One region of the Singulisphaera chitinilytica genome, then DNA from elsewhere that is predicted to be linked to it. Evidence: riboswitches for the same ligand, from Rfam matches in the RefSeq annotation. Region 1 holds a riboswitch; the other holds the start of a gene.
What was found. A riboswitch is a leader RNA that binds a small molecule or an ion and turns the genes downstream of it on or off. The one in region 1 is predicted to bind cyclic di-AMP.

Region 2: it holds a riboswitch for cyclic di-AMP, as region 1 does, so the genes downstream of both, ACOYYX_RS00380 (universal stress protein) here and ACOYYX_RS22760 (universal stress protein) in region 1, are expected to answer to the same signal.

The regions. Positions count from the first base shown of each region.
Region 1 covers NZ_CP186274.1:5,728,921-5,734,655, forward strand. The annotation lists gene ACOYYX_RS22745 (ADP-ribosylglycohydrolase family protein) at 1-976, shown strand, start outside; gene ACOYYX_RS22750 (sialidase family protein) at 978-2,165, opposite strand; gene ACOYYX_RS22755 (hypothetical protein) at 2,395-2,877, shown strand; cyclic di-AMP (ydaO/yuaA leader) riboswitch at 2,934-3,075, shown strand; gene ACOYYX_RS22760 (universal stress protein) at 3,189-5,213, shown strand; gene ACOYYX_RS22765 (DUF6171 family protein) at 5,256-5,735, opposite strand, start outside.
Region 2 covers NZ_CP186274.1:110,277-116,011, forward strand. The annotation lists gene ACOYYX_RS00370 (hypothetical protein) at 1-1,230, opposite strand, end outside; gene ACOYYX_RS00375 (ferrochelatase) at 1,657-2,718, shown strand; cyclic di-AMP (ydaO/yuaA leader) riboswitch at 2,861-3,004, shown strand; gene ACOYYX_RS00380 (universal stress protein) at 3,169-3,909, shown strand; gene ACOYYX_RS00385 (hypothetical protein) at 4,135-5,253, shown strand; gene ACOYYX_RS00390 (hypothetical protein) at 5,610-5,735, shown strand, end outside.

The DNA of each region.
Region 1 (5,735 bases):
ACTCGGCCTCGCGACGGAAGGACTGTCGGCGCGGCGGATAGCCCGACGATTCGGGCGGATTGAGGGGTTCCGGCTGCTGGGGCGCACCGGGTTCGTCTCCGACGACACCGAATTATCCGCCCTGATTGCGCAGAGCCTCATCCAGGAGCCAACCGACGCAGAACGCTGCGCCAGGGCCTTCCGGCGCTCGCTGCTCGGTTGGTGCTGCCGGCTCCCCTGGGGCGCCGGGCGAGCCACCTTGAAGGCGGGCCTGCGGATCGGCCTGGTGATAACACCCAGCGGCGTGATGTCGGCCGGCAACGGCGCGGCGATGCGAGCGGCCGTGATCGGCTCGTTCTTCCACGAACGCCTCGAGTCGAGGAACCTCTTCGGCCGGGCCCTGGCCGAGACGACGCACTGCGACCCGCGTGCGGTCGAGGGGGCCCTCTACGTGGCCGAGTTGGCGGCGGCCAGCGTGCGTGGCCAGGGATCCGCCTCGCGCGAGGATGTGCAGGCGCAGGCACGTCGGATCGTGACGATCGACGCGCTGGGCCTCGCCGTCGATGAGGCCGCGGAGCTTGCCAGGTTAGAGGTCGACACGCAGGCCGCCGCCTCGCGGTGCAAGACCACCGGATTCGTCGTGCATAGCGTGGCCTTCGCCACGTTCGGCTTCCTGCGTTATGGCCAGGATCCGAAGCTTGCGCTGACCGAGGTCATCGGCGCGGGGGGCGACACCGACTCGATCGCGGCGATCCTGGGGGCCTGGCTGGGAGCCTATCATGGCGTATCCGGGCTCCCGGCCGACCTGATCGCCCGGATCCACGACGGCCCGTTCGGCCCCACCCACCTGCGGGCCCTCGCCCATGCCCTGAGCCGGCTCCAGGATGGGGAGCCGGCCGAGGCTCCTCGCTACTCGCCCGCCAGGGCATTCGCGAGGAACCTCGCTCTCTTCCCGGTGATCCTCGGGCATGGGTTCCGGCGGCTCTTGCCGTTCTGAATCACTTCCCCGAGGGGGCATCCCCCTGCATGACCCACTCTTCGTTGAAGGCGGTGTGCTGGATCGTGCTCCCCTCGCCTTTCAGGCGACGGGTATAAGTGGTGTGGATCAGGCCGTCCTGGGTCTGGAGCAGGGACGGGTAGTGGAAACGGTCCTGCTCGACGCCGGTCTTCTCGACGTGCCGGGTCCACTTCCAGGTCGCCCCTTCGTCGTCGGAGACGGAGAGGGCCAGCGAGTTCCTCCCCTTCTGTGCGTCGTTGTAGATGATGGCCCAGTGGCCGTTGGCCAGCCGGATGGCGTCGACGCCCGCGCCGGGGTTCTGGAGCGTCGAGTCGGTGACCGGCCCCCAGGTCTGGCCGTCGTCCTTCGAACTGCTGAGCCGAATCTGGTGATGTCTGCCGTTATCTCGCATGAATGCGACAATAGTTCCATCATTCTTGCGGACGAGGCTCGGCTGGATGTTGCCGAACCCGAGGATCGGGGCGCTCGTCGCCCAGGTCGCCCCCTTGTCGTCGCTGATAGCCATGATCGAGCCGTCGAAGGTGTCGGAATAGAGCGGCAGGAGCCAGCGCCCCGAGGGCAACGCCAGCGGTCGGACGCGCGGCATCCAGCCTAGCCGCTGGTAGAGCTCATCCTTCGAGCGCTCGGTGTAGCGGTTCAGGAGTTCCTTCTCCCCTTTCGCCTCCGCCTCGGACAGCGAGCCGATCGCCTTCGCGACGGCCGTGTCGAAGGCGCGCGGGGTCATGTGGATGACCCCTTCGCGGAACCAGGGCAAGGGGCCGTCATGCTTGCCGTCATCCCTGGCGACGGCGAACTTCAGCAATGCCCCTTCCCAACGGTGGTCGAGGATCGTCGGCCAGAAGAGCCAGATCGTACGATCGGGGGCCGCGAAGAGCGCGGGGTTGCAGTCGGGATACCCGGGGGTGTCGGCGAGGGTGAAGCGCGGGCTCCAGGCCTTCGCCCCGCGCTTGAACCACGAGCCGAGGACCACCACATCGTCCGCCTTCCGCTCCCCGCTCCCGCGATACCAGGTCGCGAGCAGGTCGCCGCCCGAGGTCTCGGTCACGCAGGAGGCGTGATTGTGGATATCCTCGGGCGCGAAGATGGCCCTCGTCTCGAAGAAGGGCTCCGCGCCCAGGGATCGGGTCGCGGCGAGGGCGATCAGGGCCAGGGCCAACGGATATCGCATGTCGGGGCTCGTTATTGAGGGAGGACGCTTTGCGTCGTCGCAAGAGGGCCTCGAGCGGCCGAGGCCGTCCGCAACGATACGAGGCCGGGGCCAGGGCGAGCAAGGGAGTGGGGCGTCGAAACCGATCGCATTCGTTTCCAAGGTGGTTTCCCACTCGATCGTCCTCGACTACGATGAGGCACTCGCCGGACTGACTCGCGTCGTCTCGTCGATGGACTCCTCAAGCAGCATGCGACTTCCTCGGCTCACCGTCCGTCGGCTCAAGAGCCTCGCCCTGGCCTCGGCCGGGTCGATGGCCTGGCTGCTCGCCCTCGCGACGGTCGGGGATGAGAGGCTCGCGCTGCTGGGAATCGGCCTGATCGCCTTGATCGACCTGACGACGGCTCTCCCCTTCCTCGGCTACGTCTTCGAGGTTGGCCTGCCGCCCCCCGATCCCGGAGGCCCCTCGCGCAGGCCCCCACGCCTGCCCAGGCTCACGAGCCGCCGCCTGATCGAGTTCATCCTGATCGTCACAATCGGATGCACGGTGGCGATGCTCGTGAACCGCCTCCCGCGACGAGGCCATGATCCCCGACCGCCCACAAAACAGCCCGACCGAAGAGACGTGTCAGGGGCCATGGATTCGACGATCCGTTTCCCGCGAGCAACGTCCCGAGTCCGGCCGCGGATGTCGGAACCCTTGAATGACCCGGCGGTTGGGTGTCCCTCTTGACGAAGGGTCCGGGGTTCTTTTTAATTCACGGCGATTAGGTGTTCTTGGGGATATTGTCGATGTGAGCGCCGAATCTCTCGGGAATGATGAGAGAACGGGGGACCCAAAAACTTGGGGCGAATCGCGTCCAAGGACGCGACGGGGCACCTTCGGCTCCGAGCCCGACAGCTAACCTCGTAGGCGTCCGAGGGGAATTTCCCGCCAGGTCGATCACTTCCGGCCAGCGATTGCCGGCTTCGTGGAGCCGGCCCCCATTGCAGGTGACCCCCCAAGAACTCTAGAAAACGATCGGGAAGGAAAAACGGTCGACCATGCTGGCCACTGGGGAACGTCCGCGCGAGTTGCATTGGTATCACGCGGGTCCCATGCTCTTCGGCGACTGGGGCACCAGCCGCCTCTACGTGCTCGGTCTGGCCTTCGCCTTCAACGGCAGGGCCTCGTTCTGGTTCGTCGCCCTGATGAGCGTGCTGCTCATCGGCGTCGGCTGGAGCTATGAGATCATCTGCCGCCTCTTCCCCGACGGCGGCGGCGTCTATTCATCGGCCAGGCATCGCTCGCAGCTCCTGGCGGTCATCGGGGGGTTGCTCCTCTGCGCCGATTACGTGGTGACGGCGTCGCTCTCTTGCCTCGACGCATTCCACTACCTCGAGGCGGCATTAGGCTTCCACGGGCTCGCGATCTTCGGGATGCCCATCGAGGCGATCCTGGCGGCCATCACGATCTTATTGATCGGCGGGCTCAACTATTTCGGCCCGGCGAAGGCGGGGACGGTGGCGATGTTCATCGCCATGGCGACGGTCGCGCTCACGCTGGTCATCGGCGTCAGGGCCGTCTTGCACATGACCGGCCTCGTGCCGATCCACGACCCGGCCATCGGGCCGCTCTCGCTCGAATCGCCGCTCAAGGACGGGGTCTGGAAGTCCTGGATCGGCTTCACCGAGATCGTCCTGGCCCTCTCTGGCGTCGAGGCGATCGCGAACATGACCGGCATCATGGTCCAGCCCGTCCAGAAGACGGCGCGCAAGTCGATCATCCCGGTCCTGATCGAGATCGTGCTCCTGAACCTGATCCTCGCGGCGGCGATGAACACGCTGCCTGACAGCATCCTCTACAGCGCCCCGAAGACGCCGGCGCACACCGACGACATGCTCAAGGTCATCGCCGTGCATTACGTCGGCGAGACCTTCGCCAAGGTCGCGTCGGTCGTCTTCGCGGCGCTCCTGCTCTCGGCCGTGAACACGGCCCTGGCCGACCTCGTGTCGATCCAGTTCATGCTCTCGCGCGACAAGGAGCTGCCGAAGGTCTTCAGCGGGCTCAACAATTTCGGCATGCCGATGCTGCCGCTCCTGATCGCGGCGATCGTGCCGGCGGTGGTCGTGCTAGTCTTCCCCAACGTCACCGTGCTCTCGGGGCTCTATGCCATCGGCGTCGTGGGGGCGATCGCGATCAACCTCGGTACGACGTCGACCAACTTCGAGCTCGCCCTCAAGGGGCACGAACGGCTCCTGATGATGGTGCTCACGGTCGTGATGATCGCGATCGAGAGCACGATCTGCGTGGTCAAGCCCGACGCCCGAGGGTTCGCGCTTCTGGTCCTGGTGACGGGCCTGGCCGGCCGGCTCGTGACGATCGTGACCAACCGCGCGGTGCCGCTCACCAAGTCGGCCCGCACGGGGTACGTCACCTTCGCCGTCGCCGCCATCGCGACCGAGGTGCTCATCACCGTCCTGGTGGGGCATACCTGGATGGGCTTCGGCCTCTCGGCCCTGGTGGCCGTGGTCGTCGGAGCGGCGAGCTACCGGACCCAGGCTTATCGCGCGGCCCTGATCGCCGCCGAGCACGCCGCCGGGCCGGCCGTCACCGCCAAGAAGCCGTCCATGATCCAGCCGGGGGCGTATACGCCCAAGGAGCGGATCATGGTGGCGACCCAGGGGAACCCGAAGCTCATCGAGTTCGCCATCAAGGAGTGCAAGAACCGCCAGGCCGAGCTCGACATCCTCTTCGTCAGGCACCTGGCCGTCACGCCGATGGGCCCGACGATCCCCCCCAAGCTCGAGGAGGACGAGCAGGCCCTCTCCCTCTTCGAACGCCTGAGAGAGCAGGCCAAGAACGTGGGCGTCCCGCTCCGCCTGCTCTACGGCGTGGCGCGAGACATCCCCGACGCGATCCTCGACATGGCCGTGACCCACGGCGCCGACCTGCTCTTGCTGGGCACGACGCGCCGAGGCACCCTCTGGAAGGCCATGAAGGGGGACGTCATCCAGGCCGTCGCCGAGCAACTCCCCGGCAGCATCGACCTCCTGATCCACGCCGGCACGCCCGACAACGAGGCCTGACCCGACAAGGCTTTGCACCCTCGAATCGGCTGGGCCGCCTCATCAGGCGGTCCAGCGGTTCGCCGGGCATCGCTCGTGCAGGAGCCTGGCCTTGGCGGCCGTGATGCAGCCGCAGACCCGACAGCGCACGCCCGTGTGGAACTCGCAGGTCGCGCAAGTGGCGAGGCGCTCGCGGTAGAGTTCCGCGGTCGCGGTCTTGAACCCCGATCCGACGAACGTGACCATCGCCTTGGCCGCGGTGATGGCCATGCGCAGCAACCCCGGCCCCTCGACGGTCGGCCCGGGCGCCGGCGCGGCCGCCGCGCCCACGAACGTCGGCCTCGACGAGAAGCCCCCCGAGCTCAGCGACGGCAACAAGGCCGGCTCGCCCCCCAGGCTCGACCGATAGTTCGCCAGGTGGTGGGCATACCAGTCGGCCGCCGGGTTCCCGAGCCGTCGCAGGCGGTCGACGGCGGCGGAGGCATAGCCGATCGCCTGGTCGCGATTCCCGAGCTCGGCGTGCTCGATCCCCGCCCTCCAGAG
Region 2 (5,735 bases), 4.2 Mb from region 1:
GATCTCCATCCGCAGCCCGACGCGGTAGCCCTCGACGTTCCCCTTCGCCTGGGCCACCGAGGGATAGAGCGGGTCGCACGCGAGGATCGCCTTGTGGACCTCGGGCCAGTCGGCCTGGGCCTCGGCGATTCCACCTTTCGCCTCCATGATCTGCGTCCGCCGCGTGTGGAACTGCTCGAAGCGGGCGTAGGCCGATCCGGGATAGGACTTCAGGAGATCCGCATAGATCTTCAACGCCTCCTCGTACTTCCCCTTGTCGTGCAGCGCGACACCCTCACGCACTCGTTCATTGACATCCTTATCAAAGAGCATGACGAATCGACGCATGTTCGCCAGCCAGCGGCTCGCCCCGGTCTTGCCGTTGTCAAAAAAGGGAGCCATCTCGAGCCAACGCCGGGCCTGCTCGACCTCGCCGTTGGCGAGATGCAGGGCGATCCGGGCGCAGGGGACCAGCAAGTTCCCCACCTGCATCTCCATCATGGCCCGCCAGAAGTCGGGGTTGCGGTCGGTCAGGGCGGCGACGTCGATCGGCTGGCCCGGCTCGATCTTCTCGAGCGCCTTGCCGAGGTTCCTCACCCCTTCGAACTTGGGCTCGGCCTCGCCGCAGAAGACCGCCAGCAGCGGGATCGACTCATCCCTCACCCAGGCCTTCAGCATGGCCAGCCTCTGCTCGGTCGTGGCGGCCTTGAACTCGGAGAAGCGGCGGTCGTCGGGCGCTTCCAGCTTCGGCACCAGGGGCGTGGACTTGTCCTCCACACCCCCGTTCACGGCCGCCTCGATCCGGAAGGTGAAGTCGACCAGCTTCGTATGCGGGGCCTTCTCCGCAGACACGAGGGCCGTCAGTTCTTTGACCTCCGCGTCGGAGAGGGCCGGTCGCCCCGCCGGCTCGATGTCGGGCTTTCCCTTCGTGTGAAGCGTGATCTGCAGCACGACGTCCCGCTTGGACTTGTCCTTCTGGAAACGATCCCGGATCGCGATGAGGACCGGCTTGCACCAATCCGTGAACGGCTCGGGCTCGATGACGTGCTCGGCGATGTTGAGGTCCGTCAGGATCTGCAACTGGGTCTGGACGGGCATCGAGCCCTCGTCCGCCGGCGGTTGCTCGGCGATGAGCGTACGCCCCACCGCCAGGCTCAAGAGCAGGAGCAGGCTCGGCGCCCGATGCCCAGGTCGTCGTCCCCGGATCAACTTCCTCAAGTGCGTTGCCGACAAGCGATCTGCGATGATCACCGGAGACTCCTGATTCGAGGATCGACGCCGCTGCGCCGTAGGCGGACGATCTCGGGGCGCACGATGTCCCCTGGAGCCTCGACCCGATCACCCGAGTCCCCCCTCATCGAACACCGCGCCCAAGACCTCTCACAATTGTAACACGACAGATCAATCGCGAAATCCCCTGCCCATAGAAATCGAAAGGGGTTATGAGCAGCAAAGCTCGGACGGGCTTCGTTTCCACATTCATACATTTCACAACTTATCCAATTTATACTCCCGATGCATGACGCCGCGTTCGATGGCCTCGCATTCGCAGGGAGAGCTCGGCTTCAAGGCGGGTGGCCCGCAGCTGTAGAATATCGCAGGCCGATCCCATCGTCCGTCCGCCCGGATGGGGCAGGGGTCGGCCTCCACCCGCCAATGGCCAGGGACTCCCGACGCATGGGCACAGCAGAACCGGAAATGCCGAAGTCTTACGACGCCGTCCTCGTGGTCGGCTTTGGGGGTCCCGAGCATCGCGACGACGTGATCCCGTTCCTGGAGAACGTCCTCCGAGGCCGGAACGTGCCGCGAGAGCGGATGCTCGAGGTCGCCGAGCACTACTACCACTTCGGCGGCGTCAGCCCGATCAACGGCCAGGTCCGGGAGTTGATCGCCGCGCTCGAGCCCGAGTTGAAACGGCGCGGCCTGGACGTCCCCATCTACTGGGGCAACCGCAACTGGAACCCGCTGCTCGCCGACACGTTGGCGAAGATGACCGCCGACGGCGTCAAGCGTGGGCTCGGCCTCGTCCTGGCGGCGTACAGTTCCTATTCGAGCTGCCGGCAGTATCGCGAGGACGTCGCGCGGGCCCAGGAATCCGTGGGCGGCCCGGCCCCGCCGATCGACAAGATCCGCGTCTTCTACAACCACCCGGACTTCATCGCCGCCAACGCCGACCGGGTCCGCGACGCCCTCGCCCAGATCCCGGCCGAGCGTCGTGAGGCGACCCGCCTGGCCTTCACGGCGCATAGCATCCCCAGCTCGATGGCGGCGAACTGCCGGTACGAGGCGCAGCTCACCGAGACCTGCCAGTTGATCGCCGAGGCCGTCGGCGCGGAGCCGGAGAACTGCCGCCTCGTCTACCAGAGCCGGAGCGGGCGGCCGACCGACCCCTGGCTCGAGCCCGACATCGTCGACCACCTCCGCCAGCTCCGCCAGGAAGGGGTCGAGGATGTCGTCGTCCACCCGGTCGGGTTCCTCTCCGACCACATGGAGGTCCTCTACGACCTCGACGACGAGGCTCAAAAAGCCTGCGCCGAGATAGGCCTGAACATGGTCAGGGCGGGGACGGTCGGCACCCACCCGGCCTTCGTCTCCATGCTCGGCGAGTTGATCGAGGAGCGGTTCCGGGGGACGGCGGTGCGCCGGGCGATCGGGATGTTCGGCGCCAACCACGACGTCTGCCCGGTCGACTGCTGCCTGCCCCCGCCTCGCCCGGCCGCGCGGCCATCGGCGACGTGAACTCCGCCTTATCTCTTCCTCGCGTATCGTTTGCGCGCGATATCCCGGATGACGACGTTGCAATCGTCATACGCCCGGCGACCACTCTCTTGACGAAGAGTCTTCGCGGCGTTGGAATCATTCTTGGTTGAGAAGGGACGTTGCTGATAGATCGCCGAGTCTCCCGGGGGGCCGGGAGAGCGGGGGACCCAACTTTTTGGGGCGAATCGCGTCGAATAAGGCGCGACGGGGCACCTTCGGCCCCGAGCCCGTCAGCTAACCTCGCAGGCGTCCGAGGAGTAGACCACGCGCCGGCTGCCGTCCCGCAGTTGGCGCGACCCGATCTCGAGAGATCGGTCCCCGCAACGTCCCCTGGTCCTTCCCCTTTGCGACTCGCAGCGGGGAGGGTCCGTCCGGCCCATCGCCCCCGGGCCCGATCTCAGCGTTGGGACGAGCCGGGTATTTGCTCCGATGCGGTTCCCACAGCGTCTCTGGACGGTCGTGACGTTTGCGGCGGTCGGCATGATCGCCTTGTTCCTCTCCGGGATGCTCGACTGGATCACGAGCGTCCTCTTCATGGGACTCGAGTTCCTGGCCGAATCGCTCCGCCCCGTCCTCAAGGGGTTCCTGCCGAAGAAGGAAGGGCCGAAGCGTCTTCGCACGGCGGCGAGCTCCGCCTTCACGGCCCGCGAACGCCCCCGACGCTCCCTCCCGCGCCGTGCGAAACCCAAGCAGCTCCGCGGCAGCCTGCTCAGCGAGACGGAGCCCGCCCCCGCGCCGATCCCGGTCGCCATCAAGGCGCGTGTCCTGGTCCCGATCAGCGGCGACAGGCCGAGCCTGATCGCGTTCGCGCTCCGCGAATGCCAGGAGCGGCACGCCGAGTTGATCGTCCTCTTCCTGCGGCCGATCGCCTATACCCCGATGGGCCCGAACGCCCTGCCGACCCTGGCCGAGGACAAGCGGGCCGGCGAGATCATCGATCGGATCGCCCTCGAGGCGGCCGAAGCCGGCATCGCCCTCCGCGTCCAGTACCGGACCGCCCGCGACATTCCCGGCACCATCCTCGAAGTCGCCCGGACCCTTGAGGCGGACGTCCTCCTGATGGAAGCCACGCGCCGCAACATCCTCTACCGGGCCCTCGCCGGCGACCAGATCCAGTCCGTCATGATGCAGCTCCCCGAGCGCGTCAGCCTCCTGATCCACGCCGCCTGACCGTCCGGGCATCCTTGAAAGTTGGAGATCAATCCACCTCCAAGGGCCAAAAATAAATATTCGCCGAGATGATTACTTAAAATTTACGAGACCCGTGAATCGTCCTCGCAGATCATGAGGGCGTGGGGCCTATCCTCGTGCTGGCAACGGGCGGACCGTTCCGCTATGGTCGGTCGTGACAACACCACCATGTTCGTCAGACCCACCTTCCTCGAGGCCCCCCTTATGCGAATCTTCAAGGCTCTCTTCATCCCGACGGCGTTGGGATGGCTCGTCGCAGGATCGGCCCCGCTGCAGTCGGCGGGCGCGGCAGGGCTCGCGGACGCGACCGAGGACGCTCGCGCCATCAAGATCGAGACGGACAAGCTCGAGGCCGTCATCCCCAAGTCGAGCCCGAAGCACTGGATGACCGGGATCGAGAAGGGCTCGTTCCTCGATAAGGAGACAGGGTTCCGCGAGGTCGGCGACGGCCTGATGGTCGTCGACTGGCTGATGGAGGCCGGGAGCGACGCCGAATGGGCGAAGGAGGTCTTCGCCCCCGACGGCAACGGCGTCGGCCGCTATAGCTGGTACGAGAACGAGACCGACCCCGAGCGTCGGGCCTACACGATGATGTCGCACGGCACCAGCCATCGCAAGCGGATGGTCGAGGGGCCGCAGCTCTGCCACCGGATGAAGGAGGTGAAGCCCGAGATCATCCGCGGCAAGGACTTCGTCGCCGTGAAGACGACCTATCACTTCGAGTACGCCGCCCCCGGCCGCAAGCCCGGCTCGAAGTGGACCCAGCTCGTCGTCTTCCCGCAAGGCAAGAGGTACTTCATCCTGATGGACCGAGTCGAGAGCGTGAACGCGTCGGACGAGATGTTCCTCCGCAACGACACCCCCGGCTGCGTCCGGCATGAGAAGGGGGACACGTTCAGCGAGATGTATCTCAGCTACCTGAGCGGCCCCAAGGGCCTGCACATCCCCTCCAGCGAGTTCTTCACGCCGTTCCCCCCCGACCTCAAGTACGGCTACCGCCGCGACCTGAACCGGACCCCGGAACGATTCATCCGCGCCTACCACCTCCGCGACCCCAAGACCGGCAAGGCCGGCCCCTGGCTCGCCGGCCTGACCCTCGACCCGGACGTCGTCTACGAGGCCTGGTGCAGCATGCGGCCCGGCGGGATCATCGTCATGATCGAGGAGGTCCACGGCAAGCCCGTCAAGGTCGGCGAAACCTTCAGCGCGGCACACATCGTGGGCTACTTCGACACGGTCGAAGAGATGAACGAGGTCTACGACCAGTACAAAGGCCACAAAGGCCTGACCGCCGACACCTCGGGCTGGAAGCTGACGAAGTGACCTGACCCATCGACCGACCTCGGGAGGGTTGCGAGCCTCAATCCGCAGCCCCTCCCGAGCTTTGTCCCATAAGTAGTGCGAAGCTATTCGGGACATCAGGCGACCGACGGTCTTGGAAGGATGGAACGCGGCCTCATCGCCCGACGACTCGAGCCGACGAAGCATCAGGCTGAAACTTCGTTATAACTATACCGATCACCTGGCAGTGCTATCCTTAATCCCTCGTAGGGTAGTTCCCGCGGGCGCACGGGTTGGATGGACATAATCCCTCGGCTTTGCTAGAACTCCGGCGCGGTATGGGCGGCACTCGCCTTCGTGAAGGCCGCTCGGTAGGCCGGCATGGAGTTCATTCAGAGATGAAAAGCCGCCTTAAGTTGGCAGTTGTGTCGTCCCTCTCCCTGTTGGTTGCGTCGTCGGTCATTGGATCTCCGGAAGAGACGGATGAATCGAAACCGAGGCCGATCAAAATCATCGCCAGCCCG